Regions from separate parts of the Alteraurantiacibacter lauratis genome, predicted to be linked through region 4. Evidence: predicted binding sites of a transcription regulator. Region 4 holds the regulator's gene; each other region holds the start of a gene.
The links. Region 4 encodes LexA, which represses DNA repair genes until DNA is damaged. Its sites were predicted from a motif close to GTTCCNCNCTTGTTCT; they were not measured.
Positions count from the first base shown of each region.

Region 1: the regulator LexA is predicted to act here: its motif matches at 5,043-5,058, upstream of recA (recombinase RecA).
Region 2: the regulator LexA is predicted to act here: its motif matches at 3,759-3,774, upstream of WFP39_RS11950 (DNA recombination protein RmuC).
Region 3: the regulator LexA is predicted to act here: its motif matches at 4,078-4,093, upstream of WFP39_RS12310 (S24 family peptidase).

Region 1 is NZ_JBANRN010000011.1:32,674-40,628, reverse strand. It holds gene WFP39_RS10835 (energy transducer TonB) at 1-130, opposite strand, end outside; gene alaS (alanine--tRNA ligase) at 154-2,808, opposite strand; gene WFP39_RS10825 (class I SAM-dependent methyltransferase) at 2,911-3,732, opposite strand; gene recA (recombinase RecA) at 3,895-4,965, opposite strand; gene WFP39_RS10815 (DUF4139 domain-containing protein) at 5,100-6,704, opposite strand; gene WFP39_RS10810 (DUF4139 domain-containing protein) at 6,721-7,955, opposite strand, start outside.
Region 2 is NZ_JBANRN010000013.1:7,354-15,308, forward strand. It holds gene fmt (methionyl-tRNA formyltransferase) at 1-506, opposite strand, end outside; gene recR (recombination mediator RecR) at 562-1,158, shown strand; gene def (peptide deformylase) at 1,210-1,776, shown strand; gene WFP39_RS11945 (formate--tetrahydrofolate ligase) at 1,882-3,546, opposite strand; gene WFP39_RS11950 (DNA recombination protein RmuC) at 3,792-5,210, shown strand; gene WFP39_RS11955 (hypothetical protein) at 5,216-5,953, shown strand; gene WFP39_RS11960 (TrmH family RNA methyltransferase) at 5,950-6,750, opposite strand; gene WFP39_RS11965 (HPr family phosphocarrier protein) at 6,757-7,035, opposite strand; gene WFP39_RS11970 (PTS sugar transporter subunit IIA) at 7,080-7,484, opposite strand; gene rapZ (RNase adapter RapZ) at 7,607-7,955, opposite strand, start outside.
Region 3 is NZ_JBANRN010000013.1:75,017-82,971, forward strand. It holds gene cobT (cobaltochelatase subunit CobT) at 1-537, shown strand, start outside; gene WFP39_RS12285 (DUF2939 domain-containing protein) at 534-1,001, shown strand; gene cysS (cysteine--tRNA ligase) at 1,047-2,540, shown strand; gene WFP39_RS12295 (D-2-hydroxyacid dehydrogenase) at 2,537-3,478, shown strand; gene WFP39_RS12300 (hypothetical protein) at 3,528-3,893, opposite strand; gene WFP39_RS12305 (hypothetical protein) at 3,883-4,071, opposite strand; gene WFP39_RS12310 (S24 family peptidase) at 4,244-4,870, shown strand; gene WFP39_RS12315 (MBL fold metallo-hydrolase) at 4,929-5,576, shown strand; gene WFP39_RS12320 (MAPEG family protein) at 5,573-5,968, opposite strand; gene rpmF (50S ribosomal protein L32) at 6,161-6,343, shown strand; gene plsX (phosphate acyltransferase PlsX) at 6,373-7,425, shown strand; gene WFP39_RS12335 (beta-ketoacyl-ACP synthase III) at 7,422-7,955, shown strand, end outside.
Region 4 is NZ_JBANRN010000001.1:215,433-223,387, forward strand. It holds gene WFP39_RS00995 (citrate synthase) at 1-317, opposite strand, end outside; gene gltX (glutamate--tRNA ligase) at 369-1,802, opposite strand; gene WFP39_RS01005 (ComEC/Rec2 family competence protein) at 1,831-4,002, shown strand; gene lexA (transcriptional repressor LexA) at 4,037-4,732, opposite strand; gene WFP39_RS01015 (molybdopterin molybdotransferase MoeA) at 4,805-6,013, opposite strand; gene moaC (cyclic pyranopterin monophosphate synthase MoaC) at 6,010-6,480, opposite strand; gene trpC (indole-3-glycerol phosphate synthase TrpC) at 6,536-7,324, opposite strand; gene trpD (anthranilate phosphoribosyltransferase) at 7,333-7,955, opposite strand, start outside.

The DNA of each region.
Region 1 (7,955 bases), on a different contig from region 4:
CTTCCGTGAACAGCAGCGATGGCGGGGCAGCCGGTGGAGGCGGCGGCGGACGGGAAATGCGCGGCGCGGACGCCGCGATGTCCTGCGCTTCAACCGCAGGGGCAAATCCGCCCAAGACCGCCCCCGCCATCACGGCGAGAGCCGCCCATCGCCTCACGCCAGCAAGGCCTTCGCGGCTGCAATCGCGGCTTCCGCCTTGTCACCATCGGGTCCGCCGCCCTGCGCCATATCGGGTCGGCCGCCGCCGCCCTTGCCGCCCAGCGCTTCCACACCCGCACGCACAAGATCGACAGCGGAAAAGCGCGATGTCAGATCTTCGGTAACCGCAGCAGCAAAGGCCGCCTTGCCTTCGTTCACCGCGCAAATTGCGGCAACCCCGCTGCCCATGCGCTTCTTCGCCTGGTCGAGAAGCCCGCGCAGTTCCTTGGGATCGAGCCCATGGAGCACCTGTCCGGAGAATTTCACTCCGCCGACTTCCTCGTCCGCCGCCGGGGCCGCGCCGCCACCGCCGCCCAGCGCCAGCGCCTTTTTCGCCTCGGCCAGTTCACGCTCCAGATTGCGCCGTTCGTCCACCAGCGCGGCGACGCGTTCAAGCACCTCGTCAGGCGCGGTGCGCAGCGTGGCGGCTACCGCCTTCAGCGTTTCCTCGCGCCCTACGACCCACTGCCGCGCAGCCTCACCCGTCAGCGCCTCGATCCGGCGCACCCCGCTCGACACCGCGCTTTCGGACACGATCCGCAGCAGGCCGATATCGCCTGTGGCGCGCACATGGGTGCCGCCGCACAGTTCGACCGAATAATGCCGCCCGGTGCCCCCGGCATTGCTGCGGCCCATGCTCAGCACGCGCACTTCCTCGCCGTATTTCTCGCCAAACAGCGCCATCGCACCTGCGGCAATCGCGTCGTCGGGGCTCATCAAACGGGTGGTGACTTCGGCATTGTGGCGGATTTCGGCGTTCACCTCGGCCTCGATTGCGGCAATATCCTCCGCTGTCAGAGGCTTGGGATGGCTGAAATCAAACCGCAGCCGATCATCCGCGACAAGACTGCCCTTCTGCGTCACATGATCGCCCAGCCGGTTGCGCAGCGCCGCGTGCAGCAAGTGCGTGGCGGAATGGTTGGCGCGGATGCGGTCGCGCCGTTCGGCATCGACCTTCAGGTGCACTGTGTCGCCCACTTCCACCGATCCGTGCGTGATCCGGCCGTGATGCGCATGCAGACGGCCGAGCGGCTTGGATGTGTCCACCACCTCCAATTCCAGGCGCTTGTCACCCGTAATGCGCCCGGTATCGCCGGTCTGCCCGCCGCTTTCACCGTAAAACGGCGTCTGGTTGGTGATGACGACCACATCCTGCCCGCTGTCGGCGCGGGCCACTTCCTTGCCATCGACAACCAGCGCCACCACGCGGCCTTCGCCTTCGGTGCTGGCATAACCTGTAAATTCGGTCGCGCCTTCGCGTTCGGCAATGTCGAACCACACTTCGCTGTCGGCCGACGCGCCGCTGCCCTTCCACGCGGCGCGGGCGGCGGCCTTCTGCTGCGCCATGGCGGCGTCGAACCCGGCCTTGTCCACGCCAATGCCGCGCGCACGCAGCGCGTCTTCGGTCAGGTCATAAGGGAAGCCGTAGGTGTCGTAGAGCTTGAACGCGGTCTGGCCCGGCAGGCTGTCGCCTTCGCCAAGGCTGGCGGTTTCCTCGTCCAGCAGCCTGAGGCCCTTGTCGAGCGTCTGGCGGAAGCGGGTTTCCTCGCGCTCCAGCACTTCCTCGATCAGGGCTTGGGCGCGCGGCAATTCCGGATAGGCCTGCCCCATTTCCTGCACCAGCGCGGGCACCAGGCGGTGCATCAGCGGCTCGGCCGCGCCCAGCAGGTGCGCGTGGCGCATGGCGCGGCGCATGATCCGGCGCAGGACATAGCCGCGGCCTTCATTGCTGGGCAGCACGCCGTCGGCAATCAGGAAGCTGGTCGAGCGCAGATGATCGGCAATAACGCGGTGGCTGGCGGCCTTGTCCCCCTCGGCCTTGGCGCCGCTCTTGTCCTCGCTCGCAGCGATCAGCGCGCGGAAGGTGTCTGTCTCGAACACCGAATGCACACCCTGCATCACCGTGGCGATGCGTTCCAGCCCCATGCCCGTATCGATGCTGGGGCGCGGCAGATCGCCAACGATCTGGTCGGCTTCCTGCACATGCTGCATGAAGACGAGGTTCCAGATCTCGACGAAGCGGTCGCCATCCTCATCGGGCGAACCCGGAGGGCCACCGGCAATTGCGGGACCGTGATCCCAGAAGATTTCCGAACACGGGCCGCACGGGCCATCCGCGCCCATGGCCCAGAAATTGTCCTTCGTGGCGATGCGGATGATGCGGTCTTCGGGCAGACCGGCGATCTTCTTCCAGAAGCCAGCCGCCTCGTCATCGGTGTGATAGACGGTGACGCACAGACGATCCTTGTCGAGGCCCAGTTCCTTGGTCACCATGCCCCAGGCAAGCTCGATCGCGCGTTCCTTGAAATAGTCGCCGAAGCTGAAATTGCCGAGCATTTCGAACAGCGTCAGGTGCCGCGCGGTATAACCGACATTGTCCAGATCGTTGTGCTTGCCGCCGGCGCGCACGCATTTCTGGCTGCTGGCCGCGCGCGGAGCAGGCGGGGTTTCCAGCCCCGTGAACACGTTCTTGAACGGCACCATGCCCGCATTCACGAACATGAGCGTCGGGTCATTATACGGCACCAGCGGAGCCGAAGGCATGACCTGGTGATCGTTGGCCGCGAAATAATCGAGAAAGGCCCGGCGGATGTCGTTGGTGGATTGCATGGCAGTTGCGATTAGTTTGTGCGCGCGCGCGGGACAAGCGGATTAAGATGCGCTCTGTAATCGGGCGGTTGCATGAGTGGCGCTTTCTGGCTCCGCAGCGGCTCAGGCCTTGCGCGCCGAAACGATCCACCCCGCAGCCGGCATGGCGACGAGCCCATCGGCAAGGTTGGCGCGGGCAAGCTGGCCCACCCGCTCGAAGAAGGCGGCGCGTTCCTCGTCCGTCATGGCCTGCGCCGCCTTGGCTGCGGGGCCGATACTGGCGAAGTAGTCGACCGCATCGCTGACAGGATCGTCGCCCGCGCCGACAATCATGGGAAAATCGAACGGATCGATGGCAACCGCCTCCCACCCGGAGCCTTGGAGAATGGAGGCCACGCGCGCCCGGTCGGCAAAGGCAAAGGGGCCGGGCGCTTCGGGCGGCGCCGGTGGCAAAGGTTGCGGCAACAGGCGCGCGACATCAGTAAAGAAGGGGTTCTCTGCCGGAGAGCGGAAGCACGAAAACAGCAGATGTGCGCCGCTGTCCGCAAGCGCCGCCAGATGGCCGAATGCGGCCACGGGATCTTCGAAAAACATGACCCCGTGGCGGGATATCAGCAATTGCGGGGCAAAGCCTTGCGGCGCCTCCCACTGCGCGGCGTCGGCCAATTCGAACGCGGCATTGGCAAGGTTGGCACCGCGATCGCGTGCGGTAGCGACGAGATGGGGCGAGATATCGACGCCGATGACGCGCGCCGGGGCACGCGCCCGCGCCACCGCCAGCGCCAATTCGCCCGCGCCGCATCCGATATCCAGCACCTGCGCAAAGGCCAGACCGCGAAGGCGCTGAAGCAGCTTTTCGGTGACGGCAGTGAAGCTGCGGTCGGTGCGCCGCCATTCCGCAGCCCAGGTCTGCCCCTGCCCGCCTTGCCAATCGCTCTTGTCCATCCCCGCCCCTTGCTGGTTTGCCGTTATAGGTTTGGGAAATAGGGGCCAAGCGAGGTCGCCGCAAGCGCGCCGGGAAAGCCTGTTACCATGCAAAAGGCCGGCACTCCGCGAGGAACACCGGCCCTTTCCGTTTGCCAACGCCGAAAAGCCCGGCGTCCAAAATCAATCCTCCAATGCGTCATCCTCGGCATCGGGGCCGGTCATCATTTCTTCGGCCACCTTGTCGGTGCGGGTGCGGATAGCGGCTTCCAGACGTTCGCAGACTTCGGGATTATCCCTCAGGAACTGCTTGGCATTTTCGCGGCCCTGCCCGATCCGGATCGAATCATAGCTGAACCACGAGCCGGACTTCTCCACCAGACCCGCCTTCACGCCGAGATCGAGAATCTCGCCGATCTTGGAGATGCCTTCGCCATACATGATGTCGAATTCGACCTGCTTGAACGGCGGCGCGACCTTGTTCTTCACCACCTTCACACGAGTCGTGTTGCCGATAATATCGTCGCGGTCCTTGATCTGGCCGGTGCGGCGAATGTCGAGCCGAACCGAGGCGTAGAACTTGAGCGCATTGCCGCCGGTGGTGGTTTCCGGATTGCCGTACATCACGCCGATCTTCATGCGCAGCTGGTTGATGAAGATCACCATGCACTTGGAACGGCTGATCGAGCCGGTCAGCTTGCGCAGGCTCTGGCTCATCAGGCGGGCCTGCAGGCCGACATGGCTGTCGCCCATTTCGCCTTCGATCTCGGCACGGGGCACCAGCGCGGCAACCGAATCGACCACCAGCACATCGATGGCGTTGGAACGCACCAGCGTGTCGGTAATTTCCAGCGCCTGTTCGCCGGTATCGGGCTGCGAGACGATCAGTTCGTCAATATTGACGCCCAGCTTCTTGGCATAGACCGGATCGAGCGCGTGTTCGGCATCGACGAAGGCCGCGGTACCGCCCGCCTTCTGCGCTTCGGCAATCACATGCAGTGCCAGCGTGGTCTTGCCGGAGCTTTCGGGGCCATAGACCTCGATCACGCGGCCCTTGGGCAGGCCGCCCACACCCAGCGCAATATCGAGGCCCAGCGAGCCGGTAGAAATCGCTTCCACCTGCATCGCTTCCTTCTGGCCCAGCCGCATGGCCGAACCCTTGCCAAATGCGCGGTCAATCTGCGCGAGAGCTGCGTCGAGAGCCTTCTGACGGTCCACCTTGGATTCCTCTACCAGTTTCAGACTTGCAGCCATGACACGGCCCCCTTCCGGTTAACAAGAGTTGCGATCAACTTTCCAACTGGAATGCGTTGTATCTGCTTTGTTCCATAAGAACAAGGGGAGAACGAAAATTCCGCATGACAACCGCAAAAGGGCAGAAATCGGCGTTATTGTGCGGTGGCGGGGCGCACGTCCCAGGTCACTTCGCGCCGTCCGTTTGCCGGAACGGTCACTTCGGTGATTCGCTGCCCATCCTTCAACGCACTGCCGAACCGGCGGAAGGCCCAGTCCGAAGGGAAGCCCGCCGCCACCCGCACCGTCACAGAATGCGGATTGGCATTGGTGAGCGTGGCGCGCATCCGCGTCCAGCCGCCCTTGGCGTCACCCGGATCATGCGCAGTCAGCCGTTCGCACTGGTGCATGACCTGCGCGGAGGAGCCGACCGAGAATTCCACATCCTGCCCGCTGGCATAATCGCGTAGGTTTTCCTGCCCCACCAGCAATTCGCCCGCCGGGCCGGGTTCGAAAAGCGCCAGCGGGCCGGATGGCAGCGCCACGCCAAGGCCGTGTTCGCGATCATTCACGGTCGAAAACAGGATCAGCGTGTCGCCAAACTCGCTCATCTCGCCCCATGGCGTACAGGAGACTTCGTAGACATAGCGCCCCCGCACCGCATCCCGATCGAGGAAGGCAATCTGCTTCAGCCCCTGTGCCGCCACGGTGAGCCGTTCAGGAACGCGGTAGAGTTTCAGATCTCCCAACTGCTCCTCTGTAGCGAGCCACCCGATGTCCTGCGCCGTGATGCTGTCAATGGTCACCGCTTCCATCCGCATCATCATCGGGGCAGCCATTTGCGGCGGCGGAACCGCACCCCAGCCGCCCTTGTCATAGGATGGCACAGGCGATCCTGCCGCCGTGCTGCCCAGCGGATAGCAGGTAAGCGCCAAACGCCGCGCCTCTGGCGGATCGCTCAGCTCCTCAAAATCGCTCACGACATTCAGCGTGCCTGCTACGGCCATAAGCTCCGCATTTTCAAAGCTCTGGCCGTTGTCGTTGAGAATCGTGAGCCAGCTCACCAAGCGCAGGTGCACGTCGTTGCTGCCCCGCCCCTCCTGCAAGGTGGCGACATAGTTGGCCTGCCAGTCGAACCCCCAGGCAAGATAGGTGAGCGTCACGGTATAGGTTCCGCCCGCCTCGTCACGCGTGTCGATCGAGAACACCGGCTGCGCAGACAGGCCCGCAGGTGCCGCGTCGAAAGACAGGCGTTCGGGCACACCGGCGCAGCGCACCGCTTCGAAGCCGGCATCGGTTTGCAGCACCAGCCCGCCATCCGCGCGGGTGCGGATCACTGCGCTTTCCGCGCGCTCCTCGCCCGTGGCGGGATTGGTTCGCGTCACGCGCACGCGGTTGCCCAGCGTCCCGTCGACCAAGGCAGCGGGGCTGAGCAGGTCGGCATTCCGGTTCTTCTCGATCGTGCCGCCGGGCAGGCCGGTGACGATGGCGGAGACGGCGACCATCCCTTCAGCTACGCCGGTAAAGCGGATGGTCGATTCGCCCGGCGGCAGCGTGACTTGCCGCGTTTCCGAAATCATCGCGAAGCCTTGCGGCCAGTCGCGATCCATCGCCTGCCCTTCGCCCCGGTTCGGATCGCGGTAAACGGTTACCGCCAGCGCCTGCGGGGCGGAGGCGTCCACGGCAACGCGCTGCTGCGCGGTCGCGGGCTGCGCCGAAAGGGCTATCCCGGCCAACAGCAGCGGGAGGATGCGGCGCACCGCCCTACCCTCCGCCTCAATACTTCGTCTGATAGGTGACGCGCACCACGCGGCTGCCATTGGCGGGCACGCTGACGCGGTAGAGGCGGTTGCCGGCATTGATCTGCTCGCCCGGCACATCTTCGGCCGTCACGCGAAAATCGCGCGCCCACCAGCCGTAATCGAGGCCGCCCTGCGTCAGTTCCACCTCGACCGCTTCGGGTTTGGCATTGGTGAAAGTGTAGCGCATCGTCGTCTGGTAATATTCGACCACGCGCTCGACCTCGACCTCGCGGGTCGCTTCGCCATCGGTGATGACGCGGAAACGGGCGCTGCGTTCATATTCTGCCGCAGTGATGCGGTTGCGGCTTTCCACCTCGGCCTGCACGAACACATCGAAGGCGTCACCAGTGCGAAGCGAAAGCAGGCTGCCCATGGGCGTATGGCCAATGCCGTTCTCACCCACGAATTGCGGATTGCCCTGCGCATCGCGCTGGTAAAAGCGCACCGTGCCTGCGGGGAGCGCATCGCCCAGCCCGCCTTCCCGGCTTGTCGAAAAGCTGATCGCGGCAGACGCATTGACCGGGCCGCTATCGCTCGCCAGCCAGCCCACTGCGCGGCTGTAAACGCGCCGCGCGGGCACGCCCTGCACATCGAGAAAGCTGACCTGCTTGGTCTGGTTGTTGGCAATCGTGGTGCGCCCGGCAATGGGATAGAGGTAGAAATCGCCCAGCCGCTCGCGCTCCGGCGTCTCGGTGCCGGGGCGCACCATGTCGCGCCGGGGCTGCGACGAATAGGATGGCTGCGCGAAGCCGCGGTTGGGATTGCCCGCGACCAGCAGCGTGTTCGCCTGGTGGAATGTGGTGCCGGTGGTGTTGGTCAGCGTTACCCAACCCTGCATGTCCACCGCGCCGCTCTGTTCGTTGAACAGCGCAACATAGTCGGCCGACCAGCTCAACCCTTCGGTCAGATAGCGGATCGAAGCCGGACGCGTGCCACTGCGCGTGCTGTCGAGCGTGACCGAAAGCGTGGGCCGCGCGCGCAGATTGGCCGGAATCCGGTCAAAGATCACCCGCACAGGAAGGCCATCATCGCGCAGCACCTCGATCCGCCCGTTCACGCGGATGACGACCCCGCCCATGACCGAGAGCACTTCGGCCCGCTGCGTGGTTTCCGCGCCGGTCGCCGGATTCGTACGGATAATCGTGACTTCCTGCCCCACCGCCTTTTCCATCAGCTTTTGCGGCGTGAGCAGATCGAAATCGAAGTTCT
Region 2 (7,955 bases), on a different contig from region 4:
GCCAATTCGGCGGTCAACTCTGCGCAAGTCTTGCCATCCACGCTCGTGCGCGCTTCGGCCCGCACCGGCCCGGTATCGAGGCCAGCTTCCATCTGCATGATGCCAACCCCCGTTTCCGCATCACCCGCCAGAATCGCGCGCTGCACCGGGGCCGCGCCCCGCCAGCGGGGCAGCAAGCTGGCATGGATGTTCACGCAGCCCAGCCGCGGCGCATCGAGCACCGCCTGCGGCAGGATCAGGCCATAGGCGGCCACCACCGCAATATCGGCATCAAGGGCGGCAAATTCGGCCTGCTCCGCCGCGCCTTTCAGGCTGGCGGGATGGCGCACCGGAATGCCCAGCGCCTTTGCCGCCTTGTGCACCGGGGTAGGCGTCAATTCCTTGCCGCGCCGCCCGCCGGGGCGCGGGGGCTGGGTATAGGCGCAGATGACATCATGCCCCGCCGCGACCAGCGCGCGCAAAGCGGGCACCGCGAAATCGGGGGTTCCCATATAGATGATGCGCAATTTTTGCATGGGGCGGTCTTTGCCTTTCCTTGGGCCTCGCCCTATCTGTCTGCCCATGGCATCGCAAGAGATCGAGACGCTGGCATCAGCGCTGGCAAAATTGCCCGGCCTTGGCCCGCGCTCTGCCCGGCGCGCGGTGCTGTGGCTGGTCAAGCGGCGCGAAACCGCGCTGCTGCAGGTGATCGAGGCGCTGGTTGCCGTGCGTGACCGGCTGGCCGAATGTCCCACTTGCGGCAATGTTGACACGCAAAGCCCCTGCGCGATCTGCACCGATCCGCGCCGCGATGCCCGTTCGCTTTGCGTCGTGGAGGATGTGGCAGACCTCTGGGCGCTCGACCGGGCAAAGCTGTTCACCGGTCGCTACCATGTGCTGGGCGGAAGGCTGTCGGCGCTGGACGGCGTGCGGCCCGAAGACCTCACCATCGACCGGCTGCTGGCTCGCGTTGCACAAGGCGGCGTGGACGAGGTGGTGCTGGCGATGAACGCCACGCTGGAAGGGCAGACGACCGCGCATTACCTTGCCGAGCGGCTGGAGGTCTATCCCGTGCGGATAACCCAACTGGCACATGGCCTGCCGGTGGGTGGCGAGCTGGATTACCTCGACGAAGGGACGCTGGCGCAGGCGCTGCGGGCGCGGCGGCCGGTGGGTTAGGCAGGGCGGGGGAGCCTTGCGAGCGCGCCCATCCGCTACTAAATGATGGTCATGGCCATCCTAGAAATCCTCGAAGCGCCCGATCCGCGCCTGAAAACCGTCTCCAAGCCCGTCGACACGTTTGACGAACAGCTCAAGGTCCTAGTCGATGACATGTTCGAGACGATGTATGCCGCCAATGGCATCGGCCTTGCCGCGATTCAGGTGGGCGTGCCGCTGCGCCTGCTGGTGATCGACCTCCAGCCGGAAGACCCTGATGCCGAGCCGGAGCCCTGTGATCATGATGGCCATCACCATCATCACCAACCGACCAAGCGCGAACCGCGCGTGTTCGTGAACCCGGAAATCCTCGATCCTTCGGCCGAAACCAAGAGCTATCAGGAAGGGTGCCTCTCGGTGCCCGATATCTATGCCGATGTGGACAGGCCCGCGACATGCCGCGTGCGCTGGCAAGACCTTGACGGCAATGTGCATGAGGAGGCGATGGACGGCCTGATGGCGGTGTGCATCCAGCACGAGATGGATCACCTGAACGGCGTGCTGTTCATCGACCATCTCAGCCGCCTCAAGCGCTCGATGGCGCTCAAGAAGCTGCAAAAGGCCCGTCAGGCGGCCTGAGGTTGAATCTTCTCCCCCACAAGGGAGACTTTTCCCTGCACGGCAAACGAAAGGGCCGCTCCATTGCTGGAGCGGCCCTTTGCTGTCAGGCAATCCGGTAAAGGCTTAGAACAGCCCTTCGATCTGACCGTTTTCGTCGAGGTAGATTGCTTCCGCACTCGGCACCTTGGGCAGGCCCGGCATGGTCATGATCTCGCCCGCAATCGCCACCACAAAGCCCGCACCGGCTGACAGGCGCACTTCGCGAATCGCCACGTCGTGGTTTTCCGGCGCGCCCAGCGCGGTGGGATCGGTGCTGAAGGAATATTGCGTCTTGGCCATGCAGATGGGCAGGTGGCCATAGCCCATGTCTTCCCACTGCTTCAGCTGGCTGCGGACGCCGGCGGGAATGGTCACCGAACCCGCGCGGTAGATTTCGGTGCAGATGGTCTCGATCTTGTCGGCCAGCTTCATCTCGGACGGATAGAGCTGGTTGAAATCGGGTGCGCCAGCATCGGCCTTGGCCGCCACGATGCGCGCCAGCTCCTCCGCACCCGCGCCGCCTTCGGCCCAGTGCTTGCAGATCACGGCTTCCGCGCCGAAGCTTTCGGCCATTTCCTTGATCACGGCCAGTTCGGCATCGGTATCAAGATAGAAGTGGTTGATTGCGATGGTCGGCGTGATGCCGAACTTCTTCAGGTTTTCGATGTGGCGCTTCAGGTTCACTGCACCCTTGCGCACGGCTTCCACGTTCTCGCCCTTGGTCAGGTCAGCCTTGGACACGCCGCCATTCATCTTGAGCGCGCGCACCGTGGCGACCAGCACCACCGCATCGGGCTTCAGGCCCGCCAGACGGCACTTGATGTCCATAAACTTTTCCGCGCCAAGGTCGGCACCGAAACCGGCCTCGGTCACGACATAGTCGGCCATGCGCAGCGCGGTCTTTGTGGCGATCACGCTGTTGCAGCCATGGGCAATGTTCGCGAAGGGGCCGCCGTGCAGGAAGGCGGGGCGGTTTTCCAGCGTCTGCACCAGATTGGGCAGGATCGCGTCCTTGAGCAGCACGGCCATCGCGCGCTCGGCCTTCACATCGCGGCAGAAGACCGGGGTCTTGTCGCGGCGGTAGCCGATGATGATGTCGCCCAGCCGCTTTTCGAGGTCTTCGAGGTCAGCGGCGAGGCACAGGATCGCCATGATTTCGGACGCGACGGTGATGTCGAAACCAGTTTCGCGCGGGAAGCCGTTCGACACGCCGCCCAGCGGGCCGACAATCTGGCGCAGCGCGCGGTCGTTCATGTCGATCACCCGGCGCCAGGTGACGCGGCGCAGGTCGAGATCGAGCGAATTGCCCCAGTAGATGTGGTTGTCGATCATGGCCGACAGCAGGTTGTGCGCGCTGGTGATCGCGTGGAAATCGCCGGTGAAGTGCAGGTTGATCTCGTCCATCGGCATCACCTGGCTCTTGCCGCCGCCCGCGCCGCCGCCCTTCACGCCGAAGCAGGGGCCGAGGCTGGGTTCGCGCAGGCACAGCAGCGCCTTCTTGCCGATGCGGTGCAGCGCGTCCGACAGGCCGACCGACGTGGTGGTCTTGCCTTCGCCCGCTGGGGTGGGATTGATTGCGGTGACGAGGATCAGCTTGCCGTTTGCCGTGGTGGGCAGGGCGGCGGTGTCGACCTTGGCCTTGTACTTGCCATAGGGGATCAGCGCGTCGTCGGGCACACCGGCGTTCTTCGCCACTTCGGTGATGGGGATCAGCGTCGCTTGGCGGGCAATCTCGATATCGGTGGGCATCGGGGCGTCCTCTCGTGTCTGGCGGGATGTGACGTCCCGCACAAGTTTCACCAGTCCATTTCACAGCCGCGAAAATTTCGCGAATCTGAATTTGTAAGCACCCCATACAATTTTGCGGGCGCGTTTCTCAAGCGGATTGTGCGTCCGCCGCGCGATAGGCAGGGTGGGGATAAGCGGCCAGCGCGCTTGTGCGGTCGCTCTGCCTGCGTTAGGTTCCCTTTTCGTTCCCATAGTGCCGGATGTTTATGGATCCCTTGTTACTCCTCGCCGCCGTGCTTGTCGCCCTGTTGATCGGCGCGGCGCTCGGCTGGTTTTTCGCAAGCCGTCCGCTGGCTGATCTCAAATCTGCCGCGGCTGAACGGGAGGAGCAGGCGAAGAAGCTGGTAGTCGATCTGGCGACGATGAGCGAGCGCGCGGCACGCGCCGATGCGCTGGCCGCTGATCTGGACCGGGCGCGTGGCGAGAAGGAAGGGCTGGCTGCACGGCTCGCCACGCTGGAAGCCAATGCCGCGCATTTTGAGGAACAGAAGCGGCTTCTCATCCAGGCGCGCGAGGATTTGCTGAAAGAGTTCCAGAACACAGGCCATGCGGTGCTTACGCGCGCGCAGGAGGATTTCCTCAAACGCGCCGATGAACGCTTCCGCCAGTCGGAGGAGAAGGGCGAGGAGAAGCTGAAGGCGCTGCTCGCCCCGGTGGGCGAACGGCTCAAGACTTACGAGGAGCAGGTGCGCACGCTGGAGGAAAAGCGCGTCGATGCCTTTGGCCAGCTTGCGGGCGTGATCGAGGAGATGCGCAAGGGGCAGGAGGAGGTGAAGCGCGAGGCGCAGCGGCTGGGCAATTCGCTCACCAACGCGCCCAAGGCGCGTGGCCGCTGGGGCGAACGGGCCTTGCAGAATGTGCTCGAACAATGCGGCCTGTCGCAGCACACCGACTTCATTCTCGAACACTCCATGGAAACCGATGGCGGGCGGCTGCGGCCCGATGCCATCGTGCATGTTCCGGGCCAGAAAAAGCTGGTGATCGACGCCAAGGTCTCGCTCAACGCCTATCAGGCCGCGTTCGAGGCGGATGACGATGCGGAACGGCGCCGCCATCTGGAACTGCACGCCAAATCGATGCGCAATCATGTGCAGACGCTGGGCAGCAAGGGCTATCAGAACCAGTTCGAGGAAGCGCCCGATTATGTGGTGATGTTCGTGCCGGGTGAACATTTCGTCGCCGCCGCGCTCGAAACCGATCCGGAGCTGTGGGATTTTGCCTTCCGGAACGGTGTCTTGCTCGCCACGCCCACCAACCTCGTCGCCATTGCCCGCACCGTGGCGCAGGTCTGGCGGCAGGACAGGATGGCGAAGGAGGCCAAGGAAATCGGCCGCATGGGGGCCGAACTGTATGACCGCCTGCGCGTGGCCGCCGAACATCTAAAGCGCGTGGGCGGCGGGCTGGAAACGGCGGTGGCGAATTACAACAAGTTCGTCAGCAGCTTTGAACGCAATGTGCTCACCAGTGGGCGGCGCATGGCGGACAAGGGGTTGGAAATCAGCCGAGAGATCGAAGAGGTCGCGTTGGTGGAATCGCTGCCCCGCTATGGCGATGCCGATGCGTCCCATACACCGGAACGGGATGAAGCCACCGCCGTTGGGCAGGCATTGCCGCCGAAGGAGTGAATGCCATGACAACCCCCATCCGTCTCTCCCTTGCCTTGCCGCTGCTGCTGCTGGTGGCTGCTTGCGACCAAGGGGATGCGCCGCCTTCTGCCATGGCAACGCAGGAGACCGCTGCCGCCGCCGGCACGCCGGAGGAATTGCTGACCCGCTATACCGCCCTGTCGCCCGCCGGAGAGTTTGCGCCGAAGGACGATTGCCTCAACCTCGCAGGCGCGCCGGAGTTCCGCCGCGCCTTGGCGCAGGCAGTGATTGCCCGCGACACCTATGCGCTGCTGGCGCTGGCCGATCCGGCCATTGGCCTCGATTTCGGCGGTGGGAGCGGGCTCGACACCCTCCGCGCGCGGCTGACCGATCCGGAATACGGCCTGTGGGAAGAACTGGAAGCGATCCTGCCGCTGGGTTGCGCCGCCGGCACGGATGGCAATTCGCTGACCATGCCGCATTATTTCGCGGCCGATATCGGCGAGCGCGATCCCTATGCCACCTATATCGCCATCGGCAGCGATATTCCCCTGCGTGCCGGCGCGTGGGATGATGCCGAAGTGCTGGCGAATGTCGGCTGGCAGGGTGTGGAGGTGAGCGAATATCCAGGTGAAGGCGCGTCCTTTGCCTCGGTTATCACATCCGACGGCCGACAGGGCTTCGTCGCCATGTCCGATCTGCGCAGCCTGATCGATTACCGCCTGCTCGCCAATCGCGGCGACGATGGCTGGAAAATCACCATGCTGATCGCAGGCGACTAGGGCTCCAGCCGCGCCAGAACCTCGTATGCCAGCACGGCCGCTGCCACGGCGGCGTTGAGGCTGTCGGCGCGGCCCTTCATCGGCATGGTCACGCGCAAGTCGCAGGCGGCTTCGTACTCCTCCGGCAGCCCGCGCGATTCGTTGCCCACCAGCACGAAGCACGGCGCAGCGTAGGGTGCGCCGCGATAGGGGATGGCATCGCGTAAGGACGCCGCCACCAGTTGCCCCGAACCGGCGCGGAGCCACGGAAGAAAATCCGCCCAACTGGCCTGCGCGATTGCTTGCGTGAACACTGCGCCCATGCTGGCGCGCACCGCCTCCACGCTGAAGGGATCGGCGCAATCGTCGATCAGGATCAGCCCGCCTGCTCCTACGGCATCCCCGGTGCGCAGCATCGTTCCCAGATTGCCCGGATCGCGCAGCGCCTGCGCCACCAGCCAGATCGGCGCGGCACCGCGATCAAGCCGCTCAATCGAGGTATCGAATTCGGCAAACACGCCCGCGACAGCCTGCGGATTGTCCTTGCCGGTGATCTTGGAAAGGATGTCGGGCGTCGTTTCGATCACCTCGCCGCCAGCGGCCAACACTGCGGCTTCCAGCGTTTCCAGCAAGCGATGCGGGTCGCGCGCGCTGCTCATCACCAGCACTTGCGGCACATGGCCGCATTCCAGTGCATCGGTAAGCAGGCGCAACCCCTCGGCCAGAAACTGGCGCGCGGCCTTGCGGTGCTTTTTCTCGCGCAGGGCGCGCAGCGACTTGACGGTCGGGTTGGAGAAACCGGTTATTTCGCGGCGCACGCGGCGTTACCTATCTTCGCCAAAACCGTCTTCGACGAGGGCAACCAGTTCGGCAAGGCGCGCCTCGGCCTCGTCCCCGACCACGCGGATTTCCACTTGATCGCCCATTGCTGCGCCAAGCATCATCAGTCCCAGTATCGAATTGCCGTTCGCCTCGTGCCCATCCTTCGCAACGGTCACGCGCACCCCGTCCATTTGCGCCACCGCGCCCACGAACTTGGCGCTGGCGCGGGCGTGCAGGCCGCGCTTGTTCACTATGCCAACGGTTTTCGCTGCTACTGCCAGATTACCCTCCCCCAAAGGCGCGGCTGTGGAGCCGTCTGGTTGCCTTATGCATCCTGTCCGAGAAATTCGGAAGCCAGCGTGATGTAATTGCGCCCGGCATCGCGCGCGGCGGCGGCCGCGTGAGGGAGATCGAGCTCCTTGCGCGCACCCGCCAGCCGGATCAGCATGGGCAGGTTGATCCCCGCGATCACCTCGGTGCGGCCGCGTTCGAGCAGCGAGATGGCAAGGTTGGAGGGCGTCCCGCCAAACAGATCGGTCAGGATCACCGCGCCTTGCCCGGTATCCACCAGATCGATCGCAGCCGCAATTTCCTCGCGCCGCTGCTCCATATCGTCATTCGGGCCAATGCAGACCGTGGCGACATCCGCCTGCGCGCCCACCACGTGTTCCATGGCGTTGACGAATTCCTCGGCCAGCCGGCCATGGGTTACCAGAATCATGCCAATCATGCTTGCGTGCAACTCGTAGTGGGGAAAATGGGAGATAAAGCTGTCACATTTCGCGGATATCTGCCGATCGCGGCAAAATCATGGTGGTGTCACCCTCTTGGTGGCGCAGGTGCCAAATCCCGTCATATTGCCTGCGACCCTTCGACCAGCTCGGCCGCGCGCGAGCCCATATTGCGGTGCAACACAGTGGGCGAAAAGCCCGCCTCGCGCAAGACTTCTGCCATTGCCTGCGCCGAATAGACCGAGCGGTGCCGCCCGCCGGTGCAGCCAAAGGCGATGTTGACATAGGTTTTGCCCTGCGCCGCATAATGCGGGAGCAGTTCCAGCACCAGGTCGCTTATCTTGCCAAAGGCCGAGGCAAAGACCGGGTTGGCGGCGATATAGTCGGCAACCGGGGCATCCAGCCCAGTCAGTTCCTTGAGGCCCGGCGCCCAGTGCGGGTTTTCCAGAAAGCGCATATCAAACACCAGA
Region 3 (7,955 bases), on a different contig from region 4:
ACGCTGGAACGCTGCGGGGTGAAGGTCGAGATCCTCGGCTTTACGACCCGCGCGTGGAAGGGCGGGCAGAGCCGCGAGAAATGGCTGGCCGATGGCAAGCCGCCCGATCCCGGCCGCCTCAACGATCTCAGGCATATCATCTACAAGAAGGCTGACGAGCCGTATCGCCGTGCGCGCAAGAACCTTGGCCTGATGATGCGCGAAGGCTTGCTGAAAGAGAATATCGACGGCGAAGCTCTGCTGTGGGCGCACGAACGGATGCTGGGCCGGCGCGAGGACCGCCGCATTCTGATGGTGATTTCCGATGGAGCGCCGGTCGATGATTCCACGCTCAGTGTCAACAATGCGGGCTATCTCGAAACGCATCTGCGCAAGGTGATCGACTGGATCGAGAAGCAGAGCCCCGTTCAGCTGGTGGCCATCGGCATCGGCCATGATGTGACGCGCTATTACAAGCGGGCGGTGACGATCATGGATGTCGAGCAATTGGGCGGGACGATCATCGAACAACTGGCGGGCCTGTTCGAGGTGGAATGATGCGCGGTCTGCTGAAATTGGCCTTGCTTGCCGCGCTGGTGCTGGGCGGATGGTATGCCGCCTCGCCGTGGTACGCCATGTGGCGCATCGTGAATGCGGCCGAGGACGGCAATGGCGACGAACTGCGCGCCCGCATCGATTTCGACCGCGTCCAGGCGCAGATGAAGGCCGATTTGGCCGCCAGCCGCGATGATGGCGACACAGGCTTGTTCGACCGGATCGGCGACGGAGTGGTGAAGACCGTGGGCGGCGCGGCGATCGACACGCTGGTGACACCCGGCGGCATGGCGGTGCTGCTCGATGTCAGTCCTGCCGTGCCAGGTCAGGATCTGTCGTGGAGCGTTGCCTATGACGGGCCGAACCAGGTGCGCGGCGTGTCCACTTACGAAGACGGGACGCCGGGGCCGCAACTGGTGTTCGAGCGGCAGGGGCTGGCGTGGCAAATGGTGGGCCTGCGCCTGTAGCGCACGGCTTGACCGCGACGCGGCTTCTCCCCCAAAGGCTTTGCCATGACCACGCCGCTTTACCTGTTCAATTCGCTTACCCGCCAGCGGGAAATGTTCCAGCCTGTCCATGCGGGGGAAGCGCGTGTCTATTCCTGCGGGCCGACGGTCTACAACTACCCGCATATCGGCAATATGCGCGCCTATGTCTTTGCCGATCTTCTGGGCCGCACGCTCAGCTGGAAGGGTTACAAGCTCACCCACATCATCAACATCACCGATGTCGGGCACCTGACTGACGATGCCGATGCGGGTGAGGACAAGATGGAGAAGAGGGCCGCTGAAAAGGCGCAATCGATCTGGGATATCGCGCAACACTATACCGAGGCCTATTGGGATGATGTGAAGGCGCTCAATATCCGCCAGCCGAAAGAATGGACGATCGCCACCAAGTTCGTGCCGCAAATGATTGAATTTGCAAAAAGCATTGCAGACAAGCACTGCTACGAACTCGACAGCGGCCTCTATTTCGATGTTTCCACCGTGGCTGATTACGGCCGCCTTGCCCGTGCGCAAACGGAAGAGGGCGAGGGCCGGATCGAGGCGGTGGAAGGCAAGCGCAACGCGGCCGATTTCGCGATCTGGCGCAAGACCCCGCCGGGCGAGAAGCGGCAGATGGAATGGGACAGCCCGTGGGGCCGCGGCGCGCCCGGCTGGCATCTGGAATGCAGCGTGATGAGCGGGGCACTGCTCGGCTTCCCCTTCGACATTCACACCGGCGGGATCGACCACCGCGAAATCCACCATCCCAACGAGATTGCGCAGAATCAGGCCTTTTGCGGCTGCGGTAGCCTCGCCGAACCCGCGAATTCGGGTGCGAAGCTGTGGATGCACAACAACTTCCTCGTCGAACGCTCTGGCAAGATGAGCAAATCGTCCGGCGAATTTCTGCGCCTGCAATTGCTGATCGACAAGGGCTTCCACCCGCTCGCCTACCGGCTGATGTGCCTGCAGGCGCATTACCGCAGCGAGCTGGAATTCAGCTGGGACGGGCTGGAAGCGGCGCTGACCCGGCTCAAGCGGATGCTGATCGCGGTGGAGACCGCCAAGGCGCGCGTGGAGGAAATGCCGCAAGAACCCGAAGGCGGCTGGACGCTGGACGCGGCGCGCGGCGAAATCGGCGGCGCGCTGCTGCCGCTGCTCGCCCGCTTTGACGAGGCAATTTCCGATGATCTCAATTCGCCCCAGGGGCTGACCGTGCTGGAAGAAGTGCTGGGGATGAAGAAGCTTGATCCGTTGCACCGATTGCAGGCGATCGCCGCGATGGACGCGGTGCTGGGGCTGGGTCTGCTGACGCTGGATCGTGCAGACCTGCGCATCCGGCCAAAGGGTGCTGTGATTGACGCAGCCGAGGTGGAGGCGGTCATCGCCAGCCGCAAGGAAGCCCGCGCCGCAAAGGACTTTGCCCGTTCCGATGCCCTGCGCGATGAACTCAGCGCAAAGGGCGTGGAGGTGATGGATGGCGACCCGCTGGGCTGGGAATGGAAGCTTCCGGCATGACGATTGCCCTGATTGCCGCGCAGGCACGGCCGCTGCTCGAAGGGCGCTTGCCGTCACAGATCTCGCCGCTGTGGTGGGACAGCGGGGATGAGCTGGTGGCGCTCGCTCCGCAGGCCGAAATCGGCTGGTTCGACATGTTCGACAAGACCGCCCCGCTGGAGGCTATCCGGCGAGCGACCGGCCTCAAATGGCTCAATTCCTTCTTCGCAGGGGTCGACTGGCTGCCGCTGGCCGACCTGAAGGCGCGCGGTGTGCGGCTGACCAACGGGTCGGGCCTCAACGCCAACACCGTGGCCGAATTCGCGGTGATGGCAATGCTCGCCTTTGCCCGCGGCCATGCCGACATCGTGCGCGCGGGTGACCGGCACGAATGGCTCGCTCCGCGCATGGAAGGCAATCGCGAGCTGGCAGGCAGCAAGGTGCTGATCCTCGGCTATGGCGAGATCGGGCAGGCGATTGCCCGGATGCTGGCGGGTTTCCGCGTGGAGGTTGTTCCGGTGCGCCGGTCAGGCGCGGATGGAGCCTTGCGGCCCGGCGAATGGCAGGCGCGCGTGGGCGAGTTCGACTGGGTAGTGATGGCCATGCCCGGCACGCCCGACACGCGCGGGGTGGTCAGCGCCGACGTGCTTGCCCGCATGAAGCCAAGTGCTGTGCTGGTGAATATGGGCCGGGCCGATGCGCTGGATCAGGAAGCGCTGATCGCCGCGCTTCATGCAAGGCGGTTGGGCGGAGCGATTCTCGATCTGACCGATCCCGAACCGCTGCCGCCCGATCATCCGCTGTGGGATGCGCCCGGCGCACAGATCACCATGCACATGGCGGGCCTGCCCACGCTGGCCAGCAAAGTGGCGGCCGCGCAGCGCTTCCTTGCCAATTGCGAGGCCTATCTGACCGGTGCGCCGTTGGTGTCCGAGGTTGATCTGGATCTGGGTTATTGAGGCTGCGCAATCCCCCCGTTCCCGCGCGATGCGGGAAGGGGGCAGACGTTCAGCCTTCTTCCAGCAGCAGCAATTCGCAGGTGACGCGCAGCAGCGCCGGATGGGCGCGGTGATCCACTTCCACCACTGCGGCATCGGCCACCAACTGGCCCGGAATGGCGAATTCGTGTTCGGGCAGAAAGGCGATCAAGCACTCGCCCGCTTCCACTGCGGCATCGCCGGCAAATTCCAATTCCACCCGGTGCCGTGTGCCGGCAAAGGTGATGCTGGCCCAAGACGCCTCGCTGTGCCGGGTGATGGCGGCGTGGCCGCCTGCCAGTTCCAGCAGCGCCTCGTTCACGCGATCCGCCGTGCTGCGCCGCCTTTTGGGTGCGATGCGCGGGGCGAGGGGGGCGCTTTTTACTTCAATATGCATGGGTCCGCTCCCGGTATGCGTTCATGAAATGTTCCACTTTTTTTTCGGTCTCGAAGCGGGGCGTACGCCCGTTGCGAAGGTCCAGCACAAAGCGCGGATCCTGCGTGGCAAGGCGGCCAAAGCGTGTGGCCGGCATCCCCGTCCTTCGCAGGAAGACTTCGATTTTGCGGATCAGCATTGCGGGTTCCCCTTCTTGTGCTCGTTCATGCTGCGGGCCAGACTGGCGGCGGGCCAGGTGAGCCGGAGGCGCCGAATCGCCTCTGCCATATTGCTGTCGCCGCAAATCCTACTTGTCTAGGAAAAATACTTTGTGTAGAGCACTGAGCGACGCCAACGCGGGGACACAGGTCATGGAAGCACGCGAGACATTGGCGCGATTGGCGCGCGAGAGGGGCAGCAGCCTCGCGTCACTTTCGCGGATGCTGGGGCGTAATACTACCTATTTGCAGCAATATATCTCGAAAGGCAGCCCGCGAAAGCTGGAGGAGGACGACCGGCGCAAACTCGCCCGCTTTTTCGGTGTGCCCGAAACCGTGCTTGGGGCATCGCAGGAAAAATCCTACGACGAAGCGGCCGAGTGGGTGGAAGTGCCGCGTCTGGAGGTGGAGGCATCGGCCGGGCCAGGCGCGGCGGCGGATGCGGAAACCGTGTTCGATGCCTTCCGTTTCAGCCGCAAATGGCTGCGCGAACAGGCGCTGGAAGCGGGCAAGCTGTCGGCTGTCCGTGTCATCGGCGATTCGATGGAACCTTTGCTGCGCGAGGGGGATGATCTGCTGGTCGATACCCGCGCCCAGCCGTTTCGTGATGGCATTTACGTCCTGCGCCTGGATGGCAATCTGCTCGTCAAGCGGGTGACCGCGCAGGGTGCGGGCCGCTTCTCCATCCTCAGCCAGAATCTCGCCTATCCTCCGCTGTCGGTAGACGCACAGGATTTTGAACTGCTGGGCCGCGTGGTGTGGAAAAGCGGGCGAGTCTAGGCCGGAGGTTGCCATCTGCCGTGGCGCTTGCCACTTAATCCCGATGCAGCAAGCCCCCTTGAGAGCCGCCATCATCCCCGTGACTGCGTTCGAGCAGAATTGCTCGCTCGTCTGGTGTTCCCGGACCATGAAGGGCGCGCTGATCGATCCCGGCGGCGATTTGCCCCGGCTGAAGGATGCGGTGGCGCGCGCGGGGGTCACGCTGGAGAAGATCCTCCTCACCCACGGCCATGCGGACCATTGCGGGCAGGCCGGGATGCTGGCCGAGGAACTCGGCCTGCCGATCGAAGGGCCGCATGAAGCCGACCGGTTCTGGATCGCGCGGCTGAACGATGATGGCCCGCGCTTTGGCATGGATGCCCGCGTGTTCGAGCCGAGCCGCTGGCTCAAGGATGGCGACACGGTGTCGTTTGGTGAGGTGACGCTGGAAGTGATCCATTGCCCCGGCCACACGCCAGGCCATGTGGTGTTTTTCCACCGGCCCACGCGGTTTGCCTTTGTTGGCGATGTGCTGTTTGCCGGCAGCATTGGCCGCACCGATTTTCCGCTGGGCAACCATCAGGATTTGCTTGATGCGATCACCGGCAAATTGTGGCCGTTGGGCGATGATGTCACCTTTGTGCCGGGCCATGGCCCCACCAGCACCTTCGGGCAGGAGCGTCGCACCAACGCCTTTGTCAGCGATGCGGCACTGGCGCGCGGCTAAAGCGCGCCAAACGCCGCCAGCGCCGCCCAGACGGCCCACACCAGAAGTAGCGGGAAAGTCAGCATCATGCCGATCATGCGCGGCTTCACCGGCCCTTCCGCATCCATTCCCAGTGCATGCAGGACGCGCCCAGTCATGAAAGCCAGCGCGGTCATGGTCAGCAGCCACCCGTCCTGATCCGCCAGATCGAGCACCAGAATCAGCACCAGCGCAAAGGGCGTGTATTCGGTGAAATTGCTTTGCGCGCGCATCCGGCGGTGCAGCAGCGCGTGGCCGCCGTCGCCGTGGATAATCTTCTCGCTGACGCGCAGCTTGCCGCAGCGCCAACCCAGCCATCCGGCAATCAAGGCGGCCAAGGCTGCAGCGAGAAGTGAAATATGCAGATCGTCCATGGCAAGGTTTCCCCCGGTCCCTCTGTCGGCATAGGGGCAAGCATCTTGGCTTGCAACGCGGGCAGAATGGTCTATAGCGCGCGCCTTCGCCGCATCCCCGTGGGACAGCAAACGGCGCGCTTGCGCCGGTGTTCTGCTTGCCCTAGGGCGGCTGCCAACAGGTCTTTTTGATTTCAAGGAACAGGTGCCGAGATGGCTGTCCCTAAGAGAAAAACGTCGCCGCATCGTCGCGGCAACCGCCGTGCCCACGATGCGCTGAAGGTGGAAGCTTTCCACGAATGCGGCAATTGCGGCGAATTGAAGCGCCCGCACAATCTGTGCCCGGCGTGTGGCCACTATAACGGCCGCCAGATTCTCGAGCCCAAGGGCATTTAAGCTCTAAGGTTTCCGGGGGAATTGCGCTTATGAGCCTGCCGCGTATCGCGATCGATGCGATGGGCGGCGATGAAGGCGTGCGCGTGATGGTGTCAGGCGCTGCGCTTGCTCGCCGCCGTCACGACCGGTTCAAGTTTCTGCTGGTGGGTGACGAGGTGCGGATCAAGGCCGCGCTGGATAACCACCCCAATCTGCGCGGCGCATCCGAAATCCTGCATTGCGATGATGTGGTGGCGGGCGATGAAAAGCCCACCGCCGCGCTGCGCCGTGCGAAGACCACCAGCATGGGTCTTGCGATCAATGCCGTCAAAACCGGCGATTGCGGCGCGGCGGTGAGCGCAGGCAATACCGGTGCGCTGATGGCGATGAGCAAGCTGGCGCTGCGCACCATGCCGGGGATCGACCGGCCGGCGCTCGCGGCGCTGATGCCCAGCCTGGGCGACAACGATGTCGTCATGCTCGACCTGGGCGCCAACACCGAATGCGATGCGCGCAACCTGGTGCAGTTTGCCATCATGGGCGCGGCCTATTCGCGCATTGTCACCGGCAAGGACGCGCCGCGCGTGCGCCTGCTCAATATCGGCACCGAGGATATCAAGGGCACCGACAGCGTGCAGGACGCCGCCCGTGCGCTGCGTGCGGCCACGGGGCTTGCCATGTCGTTCGAAGGTTTTGTCGAAGCCGACAAGATCAACCGCGGCGAAGTGGACGTGGTGGTTACCGATGGCTTTTCGGGCAATATCGCGCTCAAGGCCATCGAAGGCTCGGCCCGGTTCGTCACCGACCTCTTGCGCAATGCCTTCACCTCCTCGCTGCGATCGAAGATCGGCTTTCTGGTCTCGCGCCCGGCCACCGAGCTGCTGCGCCATCATCTCGATCCCAACAACCACAATGGCGGCGTCTTTCTGGGCCTCAACGGCGTGATCGTGAAATCGCATGGCAGCGCCAATACGCAGGGCGTGGCCAATGCCGTGGCGGTGGCAGCCCGCCTGCTGGAAGAAAGCCTGACCGAGCGGATTACCGCCGATCTGGCCGAACTGGGCACCGAAAAGCTGCGCGACAAGGGAAGCAGCGCCAAATGATCCGTTCCGTCTTTCTCGGCTCCGGCTCCGCCTTGCCATCGCGCTGCGTCACCAATGACGATCTGGCCCAGACGGTCGACACAAGCGACGAGTGGATTCGCGAGCGCACAGGCATTGGCCAACGCTATTTCGCGGGCGAGGGCGAAACGACCTCCACGCTCGCCACGGCTGCCGCTCGCGCCGCGTTGGAAAATGCTGGCGTTTCCATTGCCGATATTGATCTGATCGTGCTGGGCACCTGCACGCCCGATCTGACCTTTCCCTCCACCGCCACTATCGTGCAACACGCATTAGGAGGGAGCGGCTTTCCCGCCTTTGATGTGGCGGCCGTATGCTCAGGATTCCTCTACGCGCTGACCACGGCCGACGCGATGATCCGGGCAGGCATGGCGAAAAAGGCGCTGGTAATCGGGGCGGAGACCTTGAGCCGTCTGATTGATTGGGAGGATCGGACCACTTGCGTGCTGTTCGGCGATGGGGCGGGTGCATTCGTGCTGGGTGCCGAAGATGCCGGGCCCGGCGAAGAGCGC
Region 4 (7,955 bases):
TTCTCGAATGTATCCAGTTCGTCCTTGCTGGGCAGTTCGCCGTTCAGCAGAAGATAGGCGACTTCCATGAAGCTGGAATGTTCGGCCAGCTGCCCGATGGGATAGCCCCGGTGCAGCAGCACGCCTTCCTCGCCATCAATGAAGGTCAGCGCACTTTCGCAGCTCGCCGTTGAGGTGAATCCCGGATCATAGGTGAACAGCCCTGTCTGGGCATAGAGCTTGCGGATATCCACCACATCCGGGCCGGTTGTGCCTGCCATGACCGGAAAATCATGGGTCTGGCCGCCGACGGTCAGCTGCGCTTTCTTGTCCGTCAATTCATGTCTCCTAAGCTGCACCAAATATGTTTGTGTCAGAGTTGCTGCCCATTACGCTTGCGCCTGCGCGGTGATCCGCGCCAGGCTTTCTTCCCGGCCAAGCAGAACCAAAACGTCGAAAATCCCCGGCGAGGTCGTCTGCCCCGTCAGCGCCGCGCGCAGAGGCTGCGCGAGCTTGCCAAGTCCGACCCCCAGCTCCTCGGCATAGGCCTTCAGATTGGCCTCCAGCGCTTCAATTGTCCAGTCCGATTCCGCCTGAAACCGGTTTGCTATAATGGCCAGCCGTGCCCGTGCATCGCCATCCAGCAGCGCTTCAGCGCTCGCGTCGATGGGTATGGGATGAGGCACGAACAGGAACTTCGCGCCGTCGGCCAGCTCGTTCATGTCCTTGGCGCGCAGCTTAAGCACAGGCATGGCCTGCACCAGCAATGCCAGATCCGCCTGCGCGCCAATGCGGGCGGCGGCAAGTTCGGCTAGCCGCGCATCATCCGCCGCGCGGATATAGTGGCCGTTCATGTTGAGCAGTTTTTTGATGTCAAAACGCGAAGGGCTCTTGCCGACGCCCGCCAGATCGAACAACGCAACGGCTTCTTCGCGGGTGAACTCTTCCTTGTCGCCATGGCCCCAGCCAAGCCTCAGCAGGTAATTGAACAGTGCTTCGGGCAGGATGCCCAGCTCGTCGCGATAGGCATCGACGCCCAAGGCACCATGCCGCTTGGACAGTTTAGCCCCGTCATTGCCGTGGATCAGCGGGATATGGGCATAGACCGGTTCCGGCCAATCCATCGCGCGGATGATCGTCAACTGCCGGAACGCGTTGTTGAGGTGGTCGTCACCCCGGATCACATGGGTCACGCCCATGTCGTGGTCGTCCACCACCACGGCGAGCATATAAGTGGGTGTGCCATCAGAACGCAGCAGGATGAAATCATCCAGCTCGGCATTCTGCACGGTAACATCCCCCTGCACGGCATCAGCGATCGTCGTTTCGCCCGATTTTGGCGCCTTGATGCGCACGACATAGGGGACATCGGCGGGCCAGCTTTCGGGTGCGGCATCACGCCATTCGCTGTCGATACGGAAAGGGCGGCGTTCGGCTTGCGCCTTCTCCCGCCGCTCAGCAAGTTGCTCTGGCGTGAGATAGCAGCGATAGGCATGACCGGCATCGAGCAATTGGTGCGCGACCTCGGCATGCCGGGCGGAACGGGCGAACTGGAACACCGGTTCCTCGTCCCCGCCAAGGCCCAGCCAGTCCAGTCCGTCAAAAATCGCCGCAATAGCCGCTTCGGTGGAACGCGCGCGGTCGGTATCCTCGATCCGCAGCAGGTATTTCCCGCCATGGTGGCGGGCGAACAGCCAGTTGAACAGCGCCGTGCGCGCCCCGCCAATGTGCAAATAGCCAGTGGGTGAGGGGGCAAAGCGAGTCACGACCGGGCGGGCGCCCATGTTCTCCGTGACTGATCCCGCTGCGCCGCCACTTGCCATAAGCTGTTGTTTCCTGTCCTATCCGATGATGGCAACACGCCCGACGCCACTGGTCCCTATGGGGGAGGAGACCGGCGATGCTGCAATGCGGCAATCGCCTTGGCTCAGGCGCGTCAATTTGTCCAGCATGGCGGACGACGCGGAAAGATTTCTCGAAGGCGCGGGTTTTGACCGCGGGCCGTGGCTTGCCGTGATCCTTGCCGGGGGAATAGCTGCGTGGCTGGTTCTGCCTGGCCCTGCCGCATGGCTGGCTGCGATGGCTGGGGGCATTTTCCTGTGTCTTGGCGCGCTTGCCGCGTGGCGCGGGCGGGAGAACAGGGGGCACCTCGTGATGGCCTGCGTGACGGCGGGGCTGGTCTTTGCCGGCGGTGTGGGCACAATCTGGGCGCGATCGACTTTGGTTGGCTTGCCCGGTATCGAGCGGGCGATGTTCGGCCGCTTCGATGCCCGCATTCTCCAGCGGATCGAGCAGCCGGCAGAGGGGCGCACACGCCTTGTGCTGGCCATCCGCGATCCTGAGACGTCCGAACCGATGAAGGTGCGCGTCAATCTGCCGCTGGCGATGGACGATCCAGCCTTTCTCCCCGGCGCGGTTGTGCGCGTACAGGCGCGACTGATGCCGCCTGCGCCGCCCATGCTGCCCGGCAGCTACAACTTTGCCCGCGCTGCGTGGTTTGAAGGGCTGGCAGCGACGGGTTCGGTCACGGCACCGCCAGTTCTGTTGGCGACGAGCCGGCAGGAATCGCTGCTGGCGGCCACCAAGCGACGCCTTTCGGCCCATGTGCGGGCGCAGCTTGCTGGCCCCGCAGGATCCATCGCAGCCGCGCTCGCGAGCGGAGATCGCGGTGCCATCAGCCTCGCGGACGAGGAGGCCATGCGCGATTCGGGCCTCACGCATCTGCTTTCCATCAGCGGACTGCATGTGACGGCATTGATCGGCGGAGCCTATCTGCTCGCTTTGCGGCTGCTCGCCTTGTGGCCGTGGCTGGTGCTGCGGGTGCGCTTGCCGCTTCTGGCCGCGGGTGTGGGCGCGGGGGCAGGCATATTTTACACGCTATTAACCGGAGCCGAAGTGCCAACGGTTCGCAGCTGCATTGCCGCGTTGCTGGTGCTGGGTGCGCTGGCCATGGGGCGCGAGGCCCTTTCGCTGCGGATGGTGGCCGCAGCAGCGGGGGCGGTATTGCTGCTGTGGCCTGAAGCGCTGGTGGGTCCGAGCTTCCAGATGAGTTTCGCCGCAGTGATCGCAATCGTGGCGCTGCATGGGGCGGAGCCGGTGCGCCGGTTCCTGGCCCCGCACGAAGAAAGTCTTGCCCGCAAATATGCGCGGCGCACATTCATGCTGCTGGTCACCGGGATCGTGATTGAAATCGCCCTGATGCCGATTGTGATGTTCCATTTTCACCGGGCCGGCACTTATGGCGCGCTGGCGAATGTGGTTGCGATCCCGCTTGTCACCTTCGTTTCGATGCCGCTGATCGCGCTGGCCCTGTTCCTCGATCTTGCCGGTCTGGGGGCGCCGGTCTGGTGGCTGGCGGGCAAGACGCTCGACCTCCTCCTCACAATTGCTCGGTTCACCGCCGATCAGCCGGGCGCAGTCAAGCTGATGCCGCAAATGGGCCGCGGGACATTTGCGCTGTTTGTCGTCGGTGGTTTGTGGCTGGCGCTGTGGAAAGGCAAGGCCAGACTGGCGGGACTGCTGCCCGTGGGGATGGCAAGCGTGATGATGGCGTTCACCCCGGTGCCTGATATTCTGATTTCGGGCGATGGGCGCCATGTGGGCATCACCGGAGAGAATGACGGGCTCCTCTTGCTGCGGCCAAGCCGCAGTTCCTATGTCACCGACAATTTCATGGAGCTGGCAGGGGTAAAGGGCATACCAATACCTTTGTCGGAATGGCCGGGCGCTGATTGCACGGGCGACTTCTGCGTTGTAACACTCAAGCGCGCAGGCCGCGATTGGCATATCTTGATGAGCCGCAGCCGTAACCAGGTGGCTGAAAGATCATTGGCGGCAGCGTGCGAGAGGGCAGATATTGTCGTTTCAGATCGCTGGCTCCCGTCAAGTTGCCGCCCGCGCTGGATCAAGGCAGACCGGCGCAGTCTTTCCGAAACGGGCGGTCTTGCGATCAATCTGTCTGGCCCAACAATGCGCAGCGTGGCGCAAGAGCAAGGCGAACATGGTTGGTGGCGTGGGGGTTAAGCTGCGTCTGGAGCCTATTCCCCCACGCAAATCTTCAGTGGTAGCGTCGCAGCAGGCCTGCAAGCCTGCCCTGAACCTGCACTTCGTGATCGTCATAGATCTGCGGATCATAGGCTCCATTGGCCGGATCAAGCCGGATCTTGCCGCCTTCATGTCGCAGATATTTGAGCGTTGCCTCTTCGTTGCGGATAAGCGCGACGACGATTTCGCCATCGCGTGCGGTGTTGGTCTTTTTCACCAGCGCATAGTCGCCATCGAGAATCCCTGCCTCGATCATGGAATCGCCGGACACTTCCAGCGCGTAATGTTCGCCTGAACCCAGCAGGGCAGCGGGCACAGGAAGTGATTGCTGCCCCTCCAATGCCTCGATCGGAACGCCAGCTGCAATCCGACCGTGGAGCGGCAAATTGATCACATCGTTGGCTGCGGACGGGACGGTGCGCGGCGCGCCCACATTACCCACCACCGCATCATTGGCCGCAGCCCGCATCCGCGGTGCGCGCGTGGCCGATACATCGTCGGGCTGCTTGAGCACTTCAAGCGCGCGGGCGCGATTGGCCAGTCGGCGGATGAAGCCGCGTTCTTCCAGCGCAGAAATCAGCCGGTGCACGCCCGACTTTGACTTGAGATCGAGCGCTTCCTTCATTTCCTCAAACGAGGGAGAAATGCCGGTCTCCTCCAGCTTCCTTTGGATGAAGACGAGCAGTTCACGCTGCTTGGCTGTAAGCATGGGCCTGTTCCCTGATCTTCCGTTCCAATACGGGAACGAACAAGGAACAATTATGAAACAGTCCCGCCCAAGTCAAGCGATACCGCCATTTTGGAGCAGATAGACCGGCGCGGGGGAACCTGCGGGGTGGGCTGGTGAGCCGGGTGGGCGGTAGATGAGCGCATTTGCCTGGCTGAGCACCCGCAAGGCGCTGCTGTCCTGTTCATCGAGCGGCGCAACTGCATCATCTGTGGCAATGCCTCGCAGAAATTCAGCCCTTTCGTGTGTTGCCGGAAGATCGCCTTCAACAAGCCGCATGACAGCCTGCGGCACAGGTGCGGCATGGCCGCCCATCCGGCGCAGCAAGGGGAGAAGAAAGAGCCATCCGGTGACGAAGCTCGATACCGGATTGCCCGGAAGGCCCAGGATCACCGTTTTCCCGCGCCGGGCCACCATCAACGGCTTTCCGGGTTTCAGCGCGATGCGCCAGAAATCGATCGTTGCGCCCCATTCCTCTAAAGCTGGCCGAACGAGATCGTGGTCTCCAACCGATGCTCCGCCGCTGGTCACTATGACATCAGCGGCGGAGGCACATTCCAGGGCGGCAAGCAGATTGGCCTTGCGGTCGGCTACCGGGCCGATCCGCTCCACCGCGGAGACATAGGGAGCGGCCATCGCGGCGAGCATCGGTCCGTTGCTGGAAGGAATCTGGTGCGGCAACGTGGCGGCGGGATCGCTCGCCAGTTCGTCCCCGCTGTCGATGACGGCAAGCGAGGGGCGGCGGAACACATCAACAATGCCATGCCCGCCCATCAGGGCGAGCGCGAGAGCAGCCGGGGAAAGCGAGGTCCCTGCATTCAGCAGCGTATCGCCCGCAGCGAAATCGAACGCGGCGCGGCGGATATGCTTTGCCTCGGCCTTGGTGCCGGTGATTGTGCTGAGCTGATTGCCATCAATGCGCGCATTCTCTTGCAGCAGAATGGCTTTCGCCCCGGCAGGAACGAGCGCGCCAGTGGAGATGCGCACGGCCTGACCTGCCGTCAGATTGCCGGTAAACGGGTGCCCCGCCGCGCTTTCGCCCACGAGCTGCCAGGGGCCTGTCAGGTCACCGGCGCCGACGGCATAGCCATCCATGGCGGACAAATCGGTTGCAGGCTGGTTGCGGCGGGCAATTAGGGGTTGGGCCAGAACACGCCCGCTTGCACTTGCGGTCGGCACGCGCTCTGTGCTCGTGGGAGCGACCGCGGCAAGCAGCCGGTCCTGCGCCAATCGCCAGTCAAGCAAGCCGCACGCCTTGCTCATGCCGCGCGCCAGTCCCCGCTTTTGCCTCCGGTCTTTTCGATCAGACGCAGATTCTCGATCACCATGCCCTTTTCCAGCGCCTTGGCCATATCATAGATTGTCAGCAGCGCCATCGATGCAGCAGTGAGCGCCTCCATCTCAACGCCGGTCTTGCCGGTCAGGGAGGCGCGGGCGAAGACGGCGATCCCCTCGGCCTCGAAAGTGAAATCGACCGCTACCGCATCCAGCGCAAGCGGATGGCAGAGTGGAATGAGATCCCCCGTTCTTTTGGCGGCCATGATCCCGGCGATACGGGCCGCTGCCAGAACATCGCCCTTGGGGCCGGAACCCTCGCGCACAGCGGCAAGCGTCGCGGGCGACATACGGATGAAGCCAGCAGCGGTGGCACTGCGGTCGGTCGGAGATTTGCCGCCGACATCCACCATGCGCGCGGCACCGCTATCGTCGAGATGGGTAAGCTTTGTCATAGCGGGGCCATGCCAGATTGAACCGGCCTTGCACAGATGCCTGCAGGTTACAGCTTCACCCGCCCAGCAGCGCCCGCGTGGCCGCGGCAACATCGCCTTGCCGCATCAGGCTTTCCCCCACCAGAAAGGTGCGCACTCCGGCGGCGGCAAGGCGCAGGCAATCCGCGTGGCTGTTGATCCCGCTTTCCCCCACCAGCAGCGTGCCTGCAGGCGCAAGCGGGGCGAGTCGTTCGGTGGTTCCCAGATCGGTTACAAAGGAACGCAGATCGCGGTTGTTGACCCCGATCAGGCGCGAGCGGAGGCGCGCGGCGCGTTCCATCTCGGCCTCGTCATGCACTTCCACCAGCACATCCATGCCGCGCTCGGTCGCGGCGGCCTCGATCTCGGCCATGACGCCATCTTCCAGCGCGGCAACAATGATGAGGATGGCGTCGGCCCCGATCGCGCGGGCCTCGGCAACCTGCCAGGGATCAACCATGAAATCCTTGCGCAGAACCGGCAGGTCGCACGCCGCGCGGGCGGCAACCAGATAATCCTCGCTTCCCTGGAAATAGGGCGCATCGGTGAGCACCGAAAGGCATGCCGCACCCCCCGCCTGATAGGCGCGGGCATGGTCGGCGGGTGCGAAATCGGCCCGGATCAGACCCTTTGACGGACTCGCCTTCTTGATCTCGGCAATCAGCGCGAATCCCTCTGCCGCCTTGGCGCGCAGCGCCGCTTCGAACCCGCGCGGGGCGGATTGGAGAGCGGCGGCGGCGTCGAGATCCGCCAGTGAGGCGAGCGCCTTGCGCTGCGCTACTTCACCGCGCTTGGTGTCGCAGATTTCGATGAGCTTGTTGGTCATGGTTCCGGTTACTTGCACGCGGCGATCCAGCAATCGAGCAGCGCCTTGGCAAGCCCTTTGTCGATGGCTTCGGCGGCTTCCTCAACACCTTCGCGCCAGCCCGCTGCCTCGCCCGCTACGATCAGCGCGCCTGCCGCATTCAGCAGCACGGCATCACGGTATGCGCCTTCCTCGCCTTCCAGAAGACGACGCAAGGCGGCCGCGTTGAATGCTGCATCGCCGCCGCGAATGGCATCGAGCTTGTGGCGGGCAAGACCGGCGTCATCCGGCAAAACGGTGTCAGAAATCCCATCAATGCCAAGGGTCGCAACCCGACTTGGCCCGGCAATGGAAAGTTCATCCAGCCCTTCCATCCCGGCGACAATCATCACCTTGTCCATGCCAAGCAATTGCATGGCATCGCGGTATATGGGGACATAGGCAGGGTTCGCGATGCCGATAAGCTGGCGCGATACGCCTGCCGGATTGGCTATGGGCCCCAGCAGGTTGAAAATCGTGCGGCGCCCAATCTCCCGCCGGATCGGCATCACCCATTTCAGCGCGGGATGATGTACCTGCGCAAACAGGAAGGCAATGCCTATATCGGGCAGCGTCTGTTCCGCCATTTCGCCCGCACGCGACAGATTGAGTC